2 regions of the Nonomuraea sp. CX421 genome follow, and region 1 is predicted to be linked to the other one. Evidence: riboswitches for the same ligand, from Rfam matches in the RefSeq annotation. Region 1 holds a riboswitch; the other holds the start of a gene.
What was found. A riboswitch is a leader RNA that binds a small molecule or an ion and turns the genes downstream of it on or off. The one in region 1 is predicted to bind glycine.

Region 1 (3,387 bases):
GGGCCAGCGTGGCGGGCAGCCGGTCGAGCCCAGCGTCGGCGGCCAGCTCGTCGAGCTCGGCCCGCGTGCCGGCCTCGTGGCCGAGCACCTGGCCGAAGGCCGCGAGGACGTGTTCGAGCTCGGCCGTCGTGGTCTTCTCGTCGCAGGCGGCGGAGACGTGGTCGGCGTCGGCGCGCCAGAGGTTGACGCCGCGTCCGGCGGCCTCACGCACGACGTCGGCCGCGCGGCCGGGCACGCGGGCCAGCACGGTGTCGAAGAACTCGTCGTGCACGACCTCGACGCCGGCCCGGCGCAGCGCCTCGGCCAGCACGGCGGCGTGCCGGTGCACCCGGGAGGCGATGCGGCGCAGCCCCTCGGGGCCGTGGTAGACGGCGTACATCCCGGCGATGACGGCGAGCAGCACCTGGGCGGTGCAGATGTTGCTGGTCGCCTTCTCGCGGCGGATGTGCTGCTCGCGGGTCTGCAGGGCCAGCCGGTAGGCGGGGTCGCCGTCGGTGTCGATCGAGACGCCCACGAGGCGGCCGGGCATCTGGCGCTGCAACCCCTCGCGTACGGACATGTACGCCGCGTGCGGCCCCCCGAAGCCGAACGGCACGCCGAACCGCTGGGAGGAGCCGATGGCGATGTCGGCGCCCAGCTCGCCCGGGGCGGCGAGCAGGGTGAGCGCCAGCAGGTCGGCGGCGGCCACCACGAGGGCGCCCGCGTCGTGCGCGGCGGCGGCGACCGAGCGGAAGTCGCGGGCCCGGCCGGATGCGCCCGGATACTGCACGAGCACGCCGAAGCACTCGGGCAGGTCGCCGTCGAGGGAGTGCTCGACGAGCGTGATGCCGAGCGGCTCGGCTCGGGTGGTCAGCACCGCCTTGGTCTGGGGCAGCGCGTCGGCGTCGACGACGAACACGGAGCTCTTGGACCGGCCGGCCCGCCGGGCCAGCGTCATGGCCTCGGCGGCGGCGGTGGCCTCGTCGAGCAGCGACGCGCCCGCCACGTCGAGCCCCGTGAGGTCGGTCACCACGGTCTGGAAGTTCAGCAGCGCCTCGAGGCGGCCCTGCGAGATCTCGGGCTGGTAGGGCGTGTAGGCGGTGTACCAGCCGGGGTTCTCCAGCAGGTTGCGCCGGATGACGGCGGGCGTGATGGTGTCGTGGTAGCCCAGCCCGATCATGGAGGTCTGGACGCGGTTGCGGCCGGCCAGGGCGCGCAGCTCGGCGATGGCCTCGTGCTCGCTCGCCGCGGCGGGCAGCGCCAGCCGGTCCTTCGTCCTGATGCCCTCGGGCACGGCCACGGCTACCAGGTCGGCGACCGATTCGAAGCCCACGCTCTCGAGCATGCGCTGCTGCTCGGACTCCGATGGGCCGATGTGCCGGGTCGAGAACGGCGGAAGTGACAGGTCGGTCATGGAGATGCCTCCCGAGGCTGTGGAGACCGGCGCCGGGGCGCGGGCGCGTGCCGGATCTCCCCCTCTGTCATGTCGACCTGAGAGCTTCACCCAGAGGGCTTGCACCGTCGGTGAGACGCGCCTGGCGGACGCGCCTGCTTTCCAGAGTTGCCTCGCCCGAGCGGTACGGGTGCCTGAGAGATTCCGGGGAGGTTGCTCCTTCGGCGCCCCGGTCAGGCCGGGGACTCTCCCGCACGGGGTTGCCAGCTTGTCCTAGATTACTACCCTGTGCGGCGAGCCCGTCGCCGCTGGGCCAGTTCGTCAGCGGGGTGGTCGGCCGGGACGGTGTCCGCGACCGCCGCGCGTTCCCCCGGCAGCTCCGCGAGCGAGCCCTCGACCTCACGCCAGACCCGGCCGAGCGCGATGCCGAACACGCCCTGGCCGCCCTGGAGCAGGTCGATCACCTCGTCGGCCGAGGTGCACTCGTAGACGCTGACGCCGTCGCTCATCAGGGTGATCTGCGCGAGGTCTCCCACCCCGCGGTCACGCAGGTGCTGGACGGCGGTGCGGATCTGCTGGAGGGAGACCCCGGTGTCGAGCAGCCGTTTGACGACCTTGAGCACCAGGATGTCGCGGAAGCTGTAGAGGCGCTGCGAACCGGAGCCCTGAGCGGCCCTTATCGTGGGTTCGACCAGGCCGGTGCGCGCCCAGTAGTCGAGCTGCCTGTAGGTGATGCCGGCCGCCGAACAGGCCGTCGGGCCACGGTAGCCGATGTCCATCGGCAGCGTCGCCGGCTGCTCGTCGAAAAGCAGCCCCTGCTCTCCGGCACGCTGCCGCGCACTCTCACGCCGCACCGGATCTTCCTGGCCGGCCGTCTTTCCCTCGCCGCTGCTGACCGCCACGCGGACCTCCGGCTTTCTCTCATCCCATGGTCTGATCTGGGGGTTAGTAAAGGGCGACCACGGGTTTCACTTGCACCGTAGGACCGTGACCATGCGCAGTCAACGATCCGGCTCGGCGCGTCGTGAAGCGTAAATGCACTGAAATACCTACCCCGCCCTGCCGAAGTCCTCGGGAGTGATCGTGTCAAGAAACTCCCTGAACTTCTCCACCTCGTCCTCCTGGTCGTCAGGGATGATCACCCCTGCCTCCTGGACGACCTCCTCGCTGGCGAAGATGCGTGCCCCGGTGCGCAGGGCGAGCGCGATCGAGTCGGACGGCCGCGCGCTCACCTCCACGCCGTTGGAGAAGACGAGGTCGGCGAAGAAGATGCCTTCGCGCAGGGCGACGATGTTGACGGCACGCAGGCCGACGCCCAGCGCGCTCAGCACGTCCCGGAAAAGGTCATGCGTGAGCGGCCGGGGAGGCGGCTCCTCCGCTTGGGCCAACGCGATGGCCGTCGCTTCGGTCATGCCGATCCATATAGGAAGGAACCGCTCCCCGTGTGCCTCCTTGAGCAAGACGATCGGCTGATTTGTGGGCATTTCTACCCGAACGCCCACGACCTCCATCTGCAACACGGGCTGCTCCGTATCGACCGGCCGGTGACCCGGCACGGCTCATTTCTGGTCCGCTTCTGCAATTCAACGTAACACCCGGTGGGCCTCGAATGTCCCGCCGGTCCGGTTCATCGCCCCAGAACGCCGCGCACCCCCGCGCGCACAAGGGCGGCGTGCAGTTCGAGCAGCAGGGAGGACAACTCCCTGGCGATCTCGTCGGCCTCGCCGATCGCGCCCGGCGCGCGGCGTTTCAGGATCGGCGCGACCGCCTGTTCGACCAGGCCGCTCTCACGCTCGGCCGCCGCCTTGACGGCGCGCAGGTGGCGGGCGTGCAGCCCGAACCGGGACAGCGCGCCGACGCTGCGCGCGACGTCGAGCGCGTCCTGGTCGTAGCGCCTGGCCCGCGCGGCGAGCAGGCCGTAGTCCTCGAGCTCGGCGAGGGTCTCCTCGTCGAGCCCGGCCGCCTCCAGCAACTCCGCGCGGCTGAGCAGCACCTCGCGGCTTTCCGGCACGGCG
Region 2 (3,387 bases), on a different contig from region 1:
GCAGTGCTTGAGCAGCTCCTCGCCGGTCGTGAACGGGTAGGGCAGCACGGTGTCGTCCGGCTTGATCCGGTCGGCGCCGGTGGCGTTCTCGTCCACCACGAAGCCGCCGCCGACCGAGAAGTAGACCTTCTCGCGCAGCGGCTCGCCGGAGTCGGTGTAGGCGGTGAAGCGCATGCCGTTGGGGTGCTCGGGCAGCGAGATCTTCCGCTCGAAGACCAGGTTCTCGCCGACCACGAACGGGATCTCCCGTGTGCCGTACAGCTTGACCGTGCCGGAGTCGCGCATCTCCGCGAGCCGGGCGTCGATGCCGTCGACGTCCACCAGCTCGGGCTTCTCGCCCGACAGGCCCAGCAGGACGGCCTTGTCGCTGCCGTGGCCCTTGCCGGTCAGGCCGAGGGAGCCGTACAGGATGGCGTCGACGCGAGACGTCCGCGGCAGCAGGCCGTCGTCGTGCAGGCCGCGGGCGAACCTGTGCGCGGCGGCCATCGGGCCGCCCGTGTGGGAGCTCGACGGGCCGATGCCGATCTTGAAGAGGTCGAAGACGCTGATCGCCATGGAGATGCGCCTCTCAGCAGGGCCGGGGCCCGGCAGGGCCCCGGCGGACGGTCAGGACTCGCCTGAGGTGAGCGCTGTGTATTCCTCGGCGGACAGCAGGTCCTCGGGGTCGCCCTCGACGCGCACCCGGAACATCCAGCCCTCGCCATAGGGGTCACTGTTGGCCAGCGACGGGTCGTCCACGATGGCCTGGTTGACCTCGACGATCTCGCCGCCCACGGGGGCGTAGATCTCGCTCACGGACTTGGTCGACTCCACCTCGCCGACGGAGTCACCGGCCGCGATGCTGGCGCCCGCCTCCGGGAGCTGCACGTAGACGACGTCACCAAGGGCCTCCGCCGCGTACGCGGTGATGCCGACCGTCACCGTGATGCCGTCGTCCAGCCCGGCCACCCACTCGTGTTCCTTGGTGTAGCTCAGGTCGTCAGGGATGTTGCTCACTTGTTCCTCCTGTAGAAGGGCAGCTCCACCAGGTCCACTGGTTCATGGCTGCCCCGGATGTCCACGGCCAGACCTGCTTCGGCCCCGGTGTCGACGTAGGCCAGCGCGATGGGCTTGCCCAGGGTCTGGGAAGGCGCCCCGCTGGTGACCTCGCCGACGACGGCACCGTCCTTGGTGACCGGGTACCCGTGGCGGGGGACCCGGCGGCCACGCGCGACCAGGCCGACGAGCCGGCGCCGGGGCGGGGTGTCCTTGACCGCCTCCAGTGCCGACCTGCCGACGAAGTCGCCCGGCTTGTCGAATTTCACCACTCTGCCCAGTCCCGCGTCGAACGGGGTGAGCTCCGGGCCCAGCTCGTTGCCGTAGAGCGGCATCCCGGCCTCCAGCCGGAGCGTGTCGCGGCTGGACAGCCCCGCGGGCAGCAGTCCGTACGGCTCACCCGCCACGGTCAGGGCCTGCCAGAGCGGCACTGCGTCCTGGGCGGCCACGAACAGCTCGAAGCCGTCCTCGCCGGTGTAGCCGGTGCGGGCGATCAGCGCCTCCCGGCCGTCGACCAGGCCGGGCAGGCCCGCGTAGTACTTGAGCCCGGCGAGGTCGGCGTCGGTGAGCGTGGCGAGGATCTCCTGGGCGCGCGGCCCCTGCACGGCGATCAGCGCGTACTGCTCCGAACGGTCCTCCACCACCGCGTCGTACGGCTTGGCGCGGTCCGTCAGCTCCGCCGCGACCTTCTCGTAGTTGGAGGCGTTGGCCACCACCATGAACTCCTCGTCGCCCAGCCGGTAGACGATGAGGTCGTCGAGCACGCCGCCCCGCTCGTTGACGATCATGGTGTAGCGGGCCCGGCCGGGCGTGAGCGCCGACAGCTGCCCGACCAGCGCGTAGTCGAGCGCCTCGGCCGCCTGGGGGCCGGTCACGAAGATCTCGCCCATGTGCGACAGGTCGAACAGCCCGGCCGCCTGCCGGACGGCGTTGTGCTCGGCGGACTCGCTGCCGTAGCGGAGCGGCATGAGCCAGCCGGCGAAGTCGGTCAGGGTCGCGCCGAGACTCTCGTGAACGTCTCGCAGCGGTGTCGGTCGGGACATAGGTCGCACCTCAGGGCAGGGTCGGATGCCAGGATCCTCCCCCTCTGTCATCGATGCCTGAGAGCTTCGCCCAGGATTTGCCCGGACTTTCACCTTCGGCGAGGCCGCGCGGGACCTGCTTTCCAGAGGTCACCTCGTCCGTGCGGTCCTTTGCCTTGAGAGGTTCGCGGGGAGGGCTTGCTCCTTCAGGGGCCCTGGATGGCGGTCAGGGCGCTCTCCCGCACGGTTTTGTCGGTGATGTCCGCAAGCCTAGTGCCGGGACGGTGGTGTTGTCGCGTCCCGGCCCCGTCGGATCCCATGCGGGCGGGCGAGGCCCGCCCGCCCGTCAGCAGGCCGCGACCAGGGCCTCGAACAGGACGCGGTCCGTGGCCGCCTCCGGATGCCACTGGACGGCCACGGCGAAGTCGTGCGTGTCGAGCTCCACCGCCTCGATGATGCCGTCGCCGGCCGTGGCCGTGACGGTGAGCTCCGGGGCGAGGCGGTCGATGGCCTGGTGGTGATAGTGGGGGACGTCGACGGGGCCGTCACCCAGGGCCTTGGCCACCCGGGTGCCGGGGACGGGGCGCACCGGGAGCTCGCCGAAGTGGCCGGGCGAGGGGGAGTGCCCGGTGTGGCCGACCACGTCGGGGAGATGCTGGTGGAGGGTGCCGCCGAGCGCCACGTTCAGCACCTGGAGGCCCCGGCAGATGCCCAGGAACGGCAGCCGGGCTTCCAGGGCCGCCTCCATCACCGCAAATTCGGCCTCGTCCCGAAATTTCCGGATGTAGCCGGTGGTTGGCTGCTCGGCCTGGCCGTACCGCGCGGGGTCGATGTCGCCCCCGCCGGCCAGGATGAGCCCGTCGAGCCGGCCCACCAGCGAGGCCGGCTCACCGGCCGGCGGCAGCAGCACCGGCTGGCCGCCCGCCGCCGTCACCTGCTCCACGTACATGTACGGCAGCAGCGCGACCGGCAGATCCCACACGGTGTAGCGCGCCGGCTCGACGTAGGTCGTGATCCCGATGACCGGACGCCGCGTGATCCCGCCCACTACAGCGGCGTGACGTAGGCGCTGGAGATGCCGCCGTCGACCAGGAACTCCGAGCCCGTGATGAACGACGCGTCATCGCTGGCCAGGAACGCCACCGCCGCCGCGATCTCGGCAGCCTCGGCGAAGCGGCCGACGGGCACGTGCACCAGGCGGCGCTGCGCCCGCTCCGGGTCCTTGGCGAACAGCTCCCGCAGCAGCGGCGTGTTGACCGGCCCGGGGCACAGGGCGTTGACCCGGATGCCCTCGCGGGCGAACTGCACGCCCAGCTCGCGCGACATCGCC

Region 2: it holds a riboswitch for glycine, as region 1 does, so the genes downstream of both, gcvT (glycine cleavage system aminomethyltransferase GcvT) here and gcvP (aminomethyl-transferring glycine dehydrogenase) in region 1, are expected to answer to the same signal.

What each region holds. Positions count from the first base shown of each region.
Region 1 is NZ_JCADBK010000010.1:195,111-198,497, reverse strand. Features, by position in the region: gene gcvP (aminomethyl-transferring glycine dehydrogenase) at 1-1,393, opposite strand, end outside; glycine riboswitch at 1,448-1,544, opposite strand; glycine riboswitch at 1,545-1,635, opposite strand; gene AC5L3X_RS20315 (MerR family transcriptional regulator) at 1,654-2,274, opposite strand; gene AC5L3X_RS20310 (bifunctional nuclease family protein) at 2,422-2,892, opposite strand; gene ftsR (transcriptional regulator FtsR) at 3,000-3,387, opposite strand, start outside.
Region 2 is NZ_JCADBK010000028.1:63,842-67,228, reverse strand. Features, by position in the region: gene AC5L3X_RS33715 (L-serine ammonia-lyase) at 1-555, opposite strand, end outside; gene gcvH (glycine cleavage system protein GcvH) at 607-996, opposite strand; gene gcvT (glycine cleavage system aminomethyltransferase GcvT) at 993-2,078, opposite strand; glycine riboswitch at 2,113-2,211, opposite strand; glycine riboswitch at 2,212-2,309, opposite strand; gene AC5L3X_RS33700 (gamma-glutamyl-gamma-aminobutyrate hydrolase family protein) at 2,404-3,105, opposite strand; gene AC5L3X_RS33695 (3-oxoacyl-ACP reductase) at 3,105-3,387, opposite strand, start outside.